DNA from 3 places in the Mesorhizobium sp. B2-3-15 genome. Region 2 is predicted to be linked to each of the others. Evidence: predicted binding sites of a transcription regulator. Region 2 holds the regulator's gene; each other region holds the start of a gene.
What was found. The regulator PhoB, encoded in region 2, activates phosphate uptake and scavenging genes when phosphate is short. The targets are predictions, from matches to a motif close to TGTCATNNANCTGTCAT.

Region 1 (4,199 bases), on a different contig from region 2:
GAAACCGCCCGACACAGCCCCTTCTCCCCGTCACTATACGGGGAGAAGTGCCCGGCAGGGCGATGAGGGGCGGCGCTGACGTGGCGGGAACGTGCGTTGCGGACGCATCTGTCGTCCCGGCACCTTCGCCCTGCGCAAAGCAACTGCTCAGCCGGACCTCGGCGCTGCCCCTCATTGTCCTGCCGGACATTTCTCCCCGTATAGTGGCGGGGAGAAAGAGCCGTATCCTCCCGCCGACCGACGACAATCGGAGAACCTTCTGATGCCGACCCCACTCGTTGTTTCCGACGTTGCCAAAAGCTTCACCATGCATCTGCGCGACGGCATCAAACTCCCTGTCGTCGCGGGTGTCTCGTTCTCGATCAAGGCCGGCGAATGCACCGTGCTCGGTGGTCCGTCCGGCGCCGGCAAAAGCTCGATACTGAAGATGCTCTACGGCAACTACGCCGTCGACGAAGGCCAGATCATCGTCAGGCACGAGGACGGACTGATCGACCTCGCCCATGCCAGCCCGCGCACCGTGCTTGCCGTACGCCGGCAAACGATCGGCTATGTCAGCCAGTTCCTGCGCACCGTGCCGCGCGTCTCGGCTCTCGACGTCGTCGCTGAGCCACTGGTTGAACGCGGTGAGGAGCGCGAGGCAGCCCTAGCCAAGGCACGCGCGTTGCTGGCCCAGCTCAACCTGCCGGAAAAACTCTGGATGCTGCCACCGGCAACCTTCTCGGGCGGCGAGCAGCAGCGTGTCAACATCGCGCGAGGCTTCATCACCGAGCACCCCATCCTGCTGCTCGACGAGCCGACCGCATCGCTCGATGCGACGAACCGCGACGTGGTGATCGAACTCATCGCCGCCAAAAAGGCGGCGGGCGTCGCCCTGCTCGGCATCTTCCACGATCACGATGTGCGCGAGGCGGTGGCCGACCGCATCATCGACGTCACCGCCTTCGCTCCGGGAAAAATCGCCGCATGACCAGGAAGCTATCGGAGACGCCGCTGGTCCACCCGACGGCGGAGGTGCACAACTCGACACTCGGCCGCTGGACCGAGATCGCCGACCGCAGCCGGGTTTCGGAAAGCGAGATCGGGGACTATTCCTACATGATGCAGGACTGCGCGGTCTGGTGCGCGACGATCGGCAAATTTGCCAACATCGCCGCCAGCGTGCGCCTCAACGCCACCAACCACCCGACCTGGCGGCCGACGCTGCACCACTTCACCTACCGCGCCTCCGACTATTGGGACGACGCCGAGCATGAGAGCGAATTCTTCGCCGAGCGCCGCGCCAAGCGCGTCATCATCGGCCACGACACCTGGCTCGGCCACGGCTCGACCGTCCTGCCCGGCGTCACCGTCGGCGACGGCGCCGCCGTTGGCGCCGGCGCGGTCGTCTCGAAGGACGTCGCGCCCTACACGATCGTCGCCGGCGTACCGGCAAAACCGATCCGCGAGCGCTTCGACCGCCGCACCGCCGAGCGCTACCAGGCGCTTGCCTGGTGGGATTGGGATCACGCGAGGCTGCGCGCGGCACTGGACGATTTCCGAGAGTTGTCGGCGGAGGCGTTCCTGGAGAAATACGGTTGACGCCATTGATGTTTTTGCCAAAGTATTGTTTGGAAAACTCAGCGGCACAGGGCAGGAATGGGCTTTATCGTCTTAATACTTTTTTGTGTTGGAATGGCCCTGTTGGTACTGGGAAATTTGGCAGTGAAGCGTGAGATTAATCGCTGGGGCCAGTCTGACGTAGTCTCCTCAATCATTATGATAGTGGTAGGGCTGGGGTTATCGGCGACAGGATTAGTACCACTCTATATTTTATGGTTCCTCGCCAACCTTACCGGAAAGCCAGGCTAACAGCCTTCCTGTAAACCGGAGACCGTTTCCATCATATTTTGCGGGCTGGCGATGGTCACCGGGGTCGTGGAACGTCAGTTGGGCGCAGGCGATGGTCGGACGCCGTTTCCGCTGCCATGTTGATGATCTTGGGATTGCGTCTATCCTAAGCGCGCTGGTTCCTACTCATCTGTTCGGCACGATGCTCATACAGGGCACCGTTCACATCCCTGACATGTGACTCGGACAGGAGGCATCTCTCCCAAAGGAGATTTCCATGACCGTCAGACCCTCGCTTACCGGATTTTTCGAAGGTTCCAGTCCGACGCCGCCGGTGCATCTCGGCACCCGCTATGACACGTCAGGCAACTTCCTCTTCGAGCCCGGCAACACGGTGGTCAGCCATCTTGTCGAGGGCTCGCCGTCGGAGGCGGTGGTGTTGGCCGTCCGCGAGAAGATGCTGGCAATGCCTGATGCCGACCGCCTCGCCTTCACGCCCGTTTCCAGCCTGCACATGACCCTTTTCCAGGGCATAATCGAATATCGCCGTCGCCTGCCCTTCTGGCCGCGGGACGTGCCGCTCGACACCAGCATCGACGCCATGACCCGCCTCTATCTGGAGCGCCTGAAGGGGTTCCAGGGCTTCGGCCCTTTCAACATCAAGGTGGCCGAGGTCCTGCCGACCGGCCTCACCGTTGCCGGCGCGACCGACGAGGATGCGCGCATCATGCGTGCATGGCGCGATGCGCTCGCGGTGCCGTTCGGCTGCCGGCATCCCGATCACGACACCTACGTCTTCCACATCACCTTCGCCTATCAGATCCAGCGCTTTGATGATGATAGGGCCGCCGCGTGGCAGGCGCTGTTTGACGGTTGCCTGGCGCTTTTCGCGCGCCAGGCGCCGGTGATCGAGATCAAGGCTCCCGCCTTCTGCGCGTTCCGCGACATGAAGCATTTCGAGGAATTGCTGGTGCTCGGCTGATCGCCCGCAAGGCGCCAGTCGCCGCGCCTGTGGAGCGTAACAAAACTGACATCATCGCGACACGGCAGGTTCATGTGGCTGCGTTAGGCGAATGCCTGACGATCAATATGGACCGGACTGGAACCAGCCCATGTCAGCAAACTCTGCCACGCTCGAAATCCGCGGCGTCAGCCGACGATTTGGCAAGAACACCGCCGTCAGCGACGTCAACATCTCGATCCCGCAAGGGCAGATGGTCGGCGTCATCGGTCGTTCGGGCGCCGGCAAATCCACTCTTCTTCGCATGATCAACCGTCTTGTCGACCCCAGCCAGGGGTCGATTTTTTTTGACGGCGCCGAGGTCTCCCGGCTGCGCGGCTCGCCGCTGCGGCGCTGGCAGCGCGACTGCGCCATGATCTTCCAGCAGTTCAACCTGGTGCCGCGCCTCGACGTGCTGACCAACGTGCTGCTCGGCAAATTGAACCACCGTTCGACCCTGTCCAATCTTCTGGGCATGTTTTCGCGCGCCGAGTGCGCGGAGGCGGTCGCCGCGCTCGAGCGGCTCGACATCGCCCGCACCGCACTTCAGCCCGCCGGCACGCTGTCGGGCGGCCAGCAGCAGCGCGTCGCCATCGCCCGCGCCATGATGCAGCAGCCCAGGGTGATCCTCGCCGACGAGCCGATCGCCTCGCTCGACCCGCTTAACGCCAAGGTGGTGATGGATTCTCTGCAGGACATCAATCTGCGCGAAGGCATCACCGTTGTCACCAATCTGCATACGCTCGATACCGCCCGCACCTATTGCAACCGCATCATCGGCATGGCCGCCGGCAAGGTCGTCTTCGACGGGCCGCCCGAAGAGCTCGACCGCCAAGCCGTGCGTCTTGTCTATGGCGCCGACAGCAATGGCGGCGAGATATCGGAGGTCATCACCTCCACCAGTGTTGCCTTCAAGCAGAAGATCGCCGCATCCGCCGGACCGCTCGAACCCGCATTCCCGGGATACTGAGCCCAGTAAGGGCCAATAGCGAGCAGCCTGGATCGTCCGTCCGCGTCAAGGGCACTTGTCAAGATCAAGAACGCTGCCGGCGCGGGGCCGGAACTTACAGGAGAGATATCAATGTTCAGGAAGATGGTTTTCGGTGCCGTTTCGGTGCTCGCCATGGCCACCAGCATGGCCCATGCCGCCGACATGAAGGAATTTCGCGTCGGCATTCTCGGCGGTGAAAACGAAACCGACCGGCTGCGCAACTACCAGTGCCTGGCCGATCACCTGAAGGCAGAGTTTGGCTTCGAGAAGGTTTCGCTGTTCCCCGCCGCTGACTATGACGGCGTCATCCAGGGCCTGCTCGGCGGCACGCTCGACTTCGCCGAACTCGGCGCTTCCGGCTACGCCAGCGTCTATCTC
Region 2 (4,199 bases):
CGGCCTCGATCGCCTTCTTCATGGCGGCCTCGTCGGTCTTCCAGCGCTCCTCCTGGAAGTTGGACCACGACACGCCGATAACCTTGCCCTTCGCCTGCGCGACCGACGCCAGCGTCAGCGACATGGCGACACCCGCCAGAACGGCGACTGTGAATCTCTTCATGATATCCTCCCTGCGCCCGCGTGTGGCGCGACCAAACTGGCCCTAAGGCCGGCACAAAGGCCCTAATTTTTTCGAGCCTCGAAAAAACACTGGTCCATCGCCGGAACACTGTCAACATCGATTCTGACGGATTTTGAGGTGCCGGAATCCTTTTTTCGAGCCCCGCAATAAATAAATGACAGCCCCAGCCGCTTCTGCCAGTATTCGACCCGTTGCCGGAGGTGTTCGAGGGGGCGTCAAGAACCGCGGCGACGGGGAGGGAAATCATGTCGGTCGGAATCCGCCACGACGATCTGCGCCGGCGCAACCGCGCAATGGTGATTGGAGCCGTGCGCCGGGGTGGCCAGCCCTCGCGCACTGAGATCGCCGCCACCACCGCCCTGAGCCACTCGACCATATCGGCGATATCAGCCGACCTGATCGGCGAAGGTATCCTGAGCGAAGGCAAGCCGAACGAGGCCGGCTCACTGAAACGCGGCCGGCCGCAGGTGGGCCTTTGTCTCAACCCCGAGGCCGCGGCGGTCATGACCGTGGTGCTGTCGCTGAATTTCCTCTCCGTCGCCGTCATCGACTACGCCGGCCAGGTGATATCGGAGGAGCAGCGCCGGCTGGACACGCTGACCATGTCGCGCGAGGCGCTGATCGGCGAATGCGTGGCCATCGTCCGGCGCCGCCTCGAGGATCCCGACCTCGATGTCGCCAGCATTGCCCGCATCGCGCTGGCGATCCAGGGCATCACCGACACCGAGGCGCGCGCCATGCTGTGGTCGCCGATCACGCCGCAGACGGACATTGCCTTCGCCGATATACTCGAAGCCGAATTCGGCATCCCCGCCACCATGGAGAACGACTGCAACATGATGGCTGTGGCGCTGCGCTGGCGCGACCCCGAGCGCTACCGCGACGACTTCATCGCCATCCTGCTCTCGCACGGCATCGGCATGGGCCTGGTGCTGAAGGGCGAGCTGTTCACCGGCACCCATTCCTCAGGCGGCGAGTTCGGCCACATGATCCATCGCCCCGGCGGCGCGCTCTGCCGCTGCGGGCGGCGCGGCTGCGTCGAGGCCTATGCCGGCAACTATGCCATCTGGCGTAATGCAGGACAGATGGGTGAGGACGCCAAACCGGTCGACGTCAGCGACGCCGACATGCGCGCATTGGCGGCCACGGCGCGCGAAAGAGACGGACCGGAGCGCGAGGCCTATCGCAAGGCCGGCGAGGCGCTGGGCTATGGCCTTGGCAGCTTGTTCGCGCTGATCGATCCGGCGCCGGTTGCGATGGTCGGCGTCAGCGCCGCCGCCTTCGATCTGATCGAGCCGGCCTTGCGTGAGGCCATCGCCCAGACCGCCGGCGGCCAGCATTCGACGTCGATTTCCTTCGATACAGAGCCGAACGAATTGCCGCTGATCCGCGAGGGCTGCGCCATGCGCGCGCTCACCTTCGTCGACCAGGAGATCTTCGCGCCGGGCGTGCAGGTGAGATCCGGCAAGAACGTGGCCTGATCTCAATCCTCGCGGATTGCGTAGCCCGCGCCACGGATGGTGCGTATCACATCGGGCATGCGGCCATTGTTGACCGCCTTGCGCAGGCGGCCGACATGCACATCCACGGTGCGCTCGTCGATGTAGATCGTCTCGCCCCAGACATTGTCGAGCAACTGGCTGCGCGAGAACACGCGGCCGGGATGGCGCATCATGAATTCGAGCAGCCTGAACTCGGTCGGTCCGAGCCGGATCTCGCTCTTCTTGCGATAGACCCGGTGCGATTCGCGGTCGAGCACGATGTCGCCGACCTTGAGCACGCTGGACAGCACTTCCGGTTTGGCGCGGCGCAGCAGCGCCTTGACCCGGGCCATGAATTCCGGCGTCGAGAACGGCTTGACCAGATAGTCGTCGGCGCCGGTCGAGAGGCCGCGCACGCGATCGCTCTCCTCGCCGCGCGCCGTCAGCATGATGATCGGCAATCGCTCCGTCTCGGGCCGCATGCGCAGGCGCCGACAGAGTTCGATGCCGGAAACCGCCGGCACCATCCAGTCGAGCACCAGCAGGTCGGGCACGTTTTCCTGGAGGCGTATCTCGGCTTCGTCGCCGCGTGTCACCACCTCGACCTGGTAACCCTCGGACTCCAGGTTGTAGCGGAGGAGCACGCCCAGCGGCTCCTCGTCCTCCACCACCATGATGCGTGGCGCGATCATCGATCGATCATCCCTGCCGTCAAGCCGCCGGCACCGACATCGCCGTCTCGTCCTGCTTCGGACGATTGGCGGGCAGTTGCGTGCCGGTCAGCACATAATACGCATTCTCGGCGATGTTGGTCACATGGTCGCCGATGCGTTCGAGATTCTTGGCGCAGAACAAAAGATGCGTGCAAGCCGTGATGTTGCGGGGATCCTCCATCATGTAAGTCAGGAGTTCGCGGAACACCGAAGTGTATTTGACGTCGATGCGTTCGTCGTCATTCCTGAGCTTGGCGAGGGCGGCGGCATCGCCGGCCGCATATTCCTCGACGACGCCCTGCACCTGGATCAGCACCAGCTGCGCCATGGAGTCGATGGAATGCGACAAGTCGCGCGGCGTGGCGGTGAGGCCGACCGAGCCGACGCGCTTGGCGATGTTCTTGGCAAGGTCGCCGATGCGTTCGAGATCGCCCGCCATGCGGATCGAGCCGACGACATGACGCAGATCGTCGGCCATCGGCTGGCGCTTGGCGATCAGGGTGATGGCGCGATCATCGAGTTCGCGCTGGCGCGCGTCCATGATGGCGTCGTCGGAGACGACGCGCTGTGCCAGCGCGTTGTCGGAATTCAGCAGCGCCTTGGTGGCGCCGCCGACCATCGTGCCGGCGAGATCGCCCATGTCGCTGATCAGCTTGCTGATCTGTCCGAGATCCTCGTCGAAGGCTGCGACTGTGTGTTCGGCCATGATCCTGGTCCTCGTATGCGTGAGATCAGCCGAAGCGGCCGGTGATGTAGTCCTGCGTGCGCTTCTCGCGAGGCGACGTGAAGATCTTCTCGGTCTTGTCGAATTCGACCAACTCGCCCAGATACATGAAAGCCGTCTGCTTCGAGACGCGCGCGGCCTGCTGCATGTTGTGGGTGACGATGACGATCGTGTAGTCGGCCTGCAACTCGTCGATCAATTCCTCGATCTTGGCGGTCGACAATGGGTCGAGCGCCGAGGCCGGTTCGTCGAGCAGGATGACCTCCGGCTTGACCGCCACGGTGCGGGCGATGCAAAGCCGCTGCTGCTGGCCGCCCGACAGGCTGAGGCCGCTGGCATTGAGCTTGTCCTTGACCTCGTTCCACAGCGCGGCGCGTTTCAACGCCTGCTCGACACGGCCGTCCATCTCGGCCTTGCCGATCTTCTCATAGAGCCTGACGCCGAAGGCGATATTCTCATAGATCGACATCGGGAACGGCGTCGGCTTCTGGAACACCATGCCGATCTTGGTGCGCAACAGGTTGAGGTCCTGCGAGCGGTCGAGAACGTTCTGGCCGTCGAGCAGCACCTGACCCTCGGCGGTCTGCTTGGGGTAGAGCTCGTAGATGCGGTTGAAGACGCGCAGCAGCGTCGACTTTCCGCAACCCGACGGTCCGATGAAGGCCGTCACGCTGCGCTCGGGCAGCGACAAGGTGATGTCCTTCAGCGCCTTCGACTGGCCGTAGTAGAAATTGAGGTTCTTGACCTCGATCTTCGCCTTGGCGGCTGCCTCTGTCGCAATCGTCATGTCTGGAGACAACATCTGGCTCATTTGTCCTCTCTGCGTCCGGTCAGGCTGCGCGCAAAGATGCTGAGCGCGAGAACCGTCAATGTGATTATGAGTGCGCCGGTCCACGCCAGTTGCTGCCATTCCTCGTAAGGGCTGAGAGCGAACTGGAAGATGGTCACCGGCAGGCTGGCCATCGGCGCATTGAGATTGCTCGACCAGAACTGGTTGTTGAGCGCCGTGAAAAGAAGTGGCGCCGTCTCGCCGGAAATGCGGGCAATGGCCAGCAATATGCCGGTGACGATGCCGGACATCGCCGCGCGGTAGGCCA
Region 3 (4,199 bases), on a different contig from region 2:
AGGAAGCCACCGGAATTCAGCCAGCGCGACACCCGGCTCTCGCCGGCATTGTAGGCAGCGGCCGCCAGACCGAGATTGCCATAGCCGGCCTTCATTTCGGCGAGATATCTGGCCGACGCCGGAATTGCCTGGTTGATGTCGAAGGAATTTTCCAGCCCCCGCATCTTGGCGGTGCCCGGCATGAACTGGGCAATGCCTTCGGCGCCGACAGGGCTCACGGCGTTGGGATCGAACCGGCTTTCCTTCCAGATCAGGCGGGCGAAGAAATCCCGGGGCAGGCCGTTCTGGTCGGCATGCGCCTGGATCAGGTTACAGACCTTGTCGATCAGCCGCTGCTTGGCCGATTGCGGTGGATCGGCCTGGGCAAGCGTCGACCAGGCCATACCGCACAGGAATATCAGCGCCACCCACGGGAAACGCCGCATCTGGTTTACTCTGCCGCGGCCTTGCCGCCCCGACCGAAGCGCTGGTCAATATAGTCGGCGACCATTTTCTCGAAATCCGCCGCGATCGACGGCCCGCGCAGCGTCGCCGCCTTCTTGCCGTCGACGAAGACCGGCGCGGTCGGCGTTTCTCCGGTGCCGGGCAGCGAAATGCCGATATCGGCATGCTTGGATTCACCGGGACCGTTGACGATGCAGCCCATCACCGCGACCTTGAGGTTCTCGACGCCCGGGTATTTCTCCCGCCACACCGGCATGTTCTTGCGCAGGTCCGCCTGGATGTTCTGCGCCAGTTCCTGGAACACGGTGGAGGTGGTGCGGCCGCAGCCCGGGCAAGCCGCGACGATCGGCACGAACTGCCGGAAACCCATGGTCTGCAGCAGTTCCTGCGACACCTGCACCTCGCGGGTGCGATCGCCATTGGGCTCCGGCGTCAGCGAGATGCGGATGGTATCGCCAATGCCTTGCTGCAAGAGGATGCCCATGGCCGCGGAAGACGCGACGATGCCTTTGGAGCCCATGCCGGCCTCGGTGAGGCCGAGATGCAGCGCATGGTTGGAACGGGTCGCAAGCTCGGTGTAGACGGCGATCAGGTCCTGCACGCCGCTGACCTTGGCCGACAGGATGATTTTTTCGCGGCCAAGACCAATTTCCTCGGCCATCTCGGCCGACAGGATCGCCGACTGCACGATTGCCTCGCGCGTCACTTCCTGCGCCGTCAGCGGGAAACCCTTGTCCTGGTTGTCGTCCATCAGCCGCGTCAGAAGCTCCTGGTCAAGCGAGCCCCAGTTGACGCCGATGCGCACCGGTTTGTCATGTTTGATCGCCATCTCGACGATCGCCGCGAACTGCCGGTCCTTCTTATCCTTGAAGCCGACATTGCCGGGATTGATGCGGTACTTGGCCAGCGCCTCGGCGCAAGCCGGATGATCGGCCAGGAGCTTATGTCCGATATAGTGGAAATCGCCGACCAGCGGCACGTTGATGCCAAGCCGCTGCAGCCGCTCATGAATGCGCGGCACGGCGGCGGCACTTTCATCGCGGTCGACGGTGATGCGCACGATCTCGGAGCCGGCGCGGTGCAGCGCCGCGACCTGCGCGACTGTCTGGTCGATATCGGCCGTGTCGGTGTTGGTCATCGACTGAACGACCACCGGCGCGCCGCCGCCGACGACCACGCCGCCGACATCGACGCCGACCGAGGTGCGGCGGGGGAAGGGAGAAGAAAAATATCCGGTCATGCCGGCAGCCTTTTGTCTCTGGAGCGCTATGCGTCTCTCTGAAGCGCGTGCGTCCACCTGGACGCACAAGCCGGGGCCGATGCGTTGAAGTCCGGCATGAGGTGGAGGAGCAAAGATGGCTTGTCAATGGCGACAGTCGCCACTGGCAGCAATTGGTCCCGGCCGGGACCTGAAACAGCACACGAGCTGGCAGCGGCCAAGCGGGCAAGATGGGTCCGAAGGATATTAGTTTCCGCTTATGGTGCAGCGCTGAAAATCGCAATCACTGCACCGGCGGCTGGCGCCGCCGGCAAGGAAGACCGCCAGTGGTGAGCGGCTATGTCAGGTGAGGATCAATGCGTGGTTGGTTGCGCCCTCAGTTTCTCAATCGCATCCTTGAGTGCCAGCTTGCGTCGCTTGAGATTCCCGATTTCGAGGTCATCAACCGACGGGTGATTCATCGCGTCATCGATTTCGCGTTCGATGTCGCCGTGTTTCCGCTGCAACTCATCAAGATGGGATGCAAGAGACATGATTGGTTCTCCCTTTCATGGTTTTCCTCGATTGCAGCCGCCAAGGCACGTCCACCGCAGGTCGTATCTGTGACGGCACAATGACAGTGTGCCACCATCGAGCAGCGATGTCGAATGCTGCGTGGTAGCATTCCACGACAACGTGAAATGTGATATGGGCTGCGCGCCGGTGGCAGAAATTGCCGCCCCCGCCCAACCAGGCCCAGTTTTGGGCGCCGCAGACGTGCAGACGGTAGAGAATGTCCGATCAGGAACAGGCCGATACTCGCCTCGAATTTTCCCGGCTGAAGCAGGAACACGCCGATTTCGATGCCGCGATCAACGCCATGATCGCCATGAATTGCGACCCGCTGCAGATCCAGCGCATGAAAAAGAAGAAGCTGTTCCTCAAGGACCGACTGATGAAGCTGGAAGACAGGATCATTCCAGACATCATCGCCTGAGACGGAATCGCGCCGCCGGCACTTTCCGCCTATGCGCCGATCGAGAGCCCGGCGGCGCGGCCGCGCAGCAGGCCGATGAGATCGGCGGTCCGCTCCTCCGACGTATCGATCGGAACCACCAGGCACATCGTCGCCTCGACCTTGCCTGGCGCTGAAAAGACCGGCACGGCGAGGCATTTCGTATAGGCGTCGACCAGGCCCGAGGTGACGCAGTAGCCGGTCACCCCTGCCTTTGCGATGTCGGCGATGAAATCGTCGAGCCGCAGCTTGCGCCCGTCAGGCAGCACGAGATCGTCATCAGACACCATGGCTTCGATCGCAACTCTATCCAGCCCCGCAAGCAATAGCCGGCCAGACGCGGTCCAGGGCAGCGGTATCTGCAGGCCGGTGGCCGAACTGATGCGGAACGGCCTGGTACCAGGGCTGGAATGGACGATCGTATAGCGGCCGCTCTGCAGCATGCACAATTCCGAGGTCTCGCCCGTCTCGCGCGACAGATGGTCGACCTCCTGGCGCCCGCGCCGCAACAGGTCGTTGCCGCGCACATAGTCCATTCCGTAAAGGTAGAGCTTCTTGCCGAAATAGACGCGATTGCCGTCGCCGGCCATTTCAAGGAGGCCGGCATCGACCAGAGACCGCACCAGCGTGTAGGTGGTCGAACGCGGCGCATTGACGCCCTTGGCGAGATCGCCAATGCCGATCGCACGCTGCGTCGTGTGAAGGAACTCTAGGATTTCCAGGACCCGGTTGAGGCCCTTCTCACGGGAGCCCGGCGCCTTCTCGTCGGCCGAAGCAGCCAAAACACTACTATCTTGCATTGTCGATTCCCGGTGCTAGTATCTGTCTTGTACAGGATACATGCGTCTCTTGTAAGAGACAATCTTTGATAATCACTGCCGCGTGTATGGCCTGTGCATAGGGGAACACAACACGAAAGGAGGTCGCCGTGAACGACACATCCGGAAGACGTGATTTTCTGAAATTGGGAATGGCGGGACTTGCCACGGCCGGCGTGCTGGCAGCCGTCGATGCGCAGAAGGCCGCCGCACAGGCCGCATCCGACAGCCTGCTGCGCACCGTGCTCGACAGAGGCAAGCTGATTGTCGGGACCGGCAGCACCAACGCACCCTGGCATTTCGAGAACGATGCCGGCGAACTGGTCGGAATGGATATCACCATGGGCCGCATTCTCGCCAAGGGCCTTTTCGACGACCCGACCAAGGTCGAGTTCGTCATGCAGGATCCGGCCCAGCGCATTCCCAACGTGACCACCAACAAGGTCGACATCACCATTCAGTTCATGACTATGACGGCGCAGCGCTCGCAGCTGATCAATTTCTCCCGGCCCTACTATGTCGAAGGCGTTGCCTTGCTGACCCTGCCGACCGCCGAGAACAAGACCTTCGACAAGCTGCTGGCCGGTGGTTCAGCGACACGCATTTCCATCCTGCAGAATGTCGACGCCGAAAGCTCGGTCCACTATGCTCTGCCGCAGGCCCAGGTGTTGCAGATCGACACGCAGGCGAACGTGCTGCAGGCGCTGGAGTCCAAGCGTGCCGA

Region 1: phnC (phosphonate ABC transporter ATP-binding protein) is a predicted target of PhoB. The motif match lies at 2,848-2,864, and genes of this name have one in related genera.
Region 3: FJ954_RS20125 (YdcH family protein) is a predicted target of PhoB. The motif match lies at 2,266-2,282, and genes of this name have one in related genera.

Annotation. Positions count from the first base shown of each region.
Region 1 is NZ_VFVO01000006.1:39,198-43,396, reverse strand. Features, by position in the region: gene phnL (phosphonate C-P lyase system protein PhnL) at 263-970, shown strand; gene FJ954_RS13755 (DapH/DapD/GlmU-related protein) at 967-1,581, shown strand; gene FJ954_RS13750 (DUF1868 domain-containing protein) at 2,102-2,812, shown strand; gene phnC (phosphonate ABC transporter ATP-binding protein) at 2,943-3,800, shown strand; gene phnD (phosphonate ABC transporter substrate-binding protein) at 3,912-4,199, shown strand, end outside.
Region 2 is NZ_VFVO01000010.1:237,596-241,794, forward strand. Features, by position in the region: gene xylF (D-xylose ABC transporter substrate-binding protein) at 1-163, opposite strand, end outside; gene FJ954_RS21385 (ROK family protein) at 430-1,665, shown strand; gene phoB (phosphate regulon transcriptional regulator PhoB) at 1,668-2,357, opposite strand; gene phoU (phosphate signaling complex protein PhoU) at 2,377-3,084, opposite strand; gene pstB (phosphate ABC transporter ATP-binding protein PstB) at 3,110-3,913, opposite strand; gene pstA (phosphate ABC transporter permease PstA) at 3,910-4,199, opposite strand, start outside.
Region 3 is NZ_VFVO01000009.1:256,353-260,551, reverse strand. Features, by position in the region: gene FJ954_RS20135 (lytic transglycosylase domain-containing protein) at 1-425, opposite strand, end outside; gene ispG (flavodoxin-dependent (E)-4-hydroxy-3-methylbut-2-enyl-diphosphate synthase) at 431-1,684, opposite strand; gene FJ954_RS20125 (YdcH family protein) at 2,017-2,196, opposite strand; gene FJ954_RS20120 (YdcH family protein) at 2,436-2,639, shown strand; gene FJ954_RS20115 (IclR family transcriptional regulator) at 2,669-3,457, opposite strand; gene FJ954_RS20110 (transporter substrate-binding domain-containing protein) at 3,628-4,199, shown strand, end outside.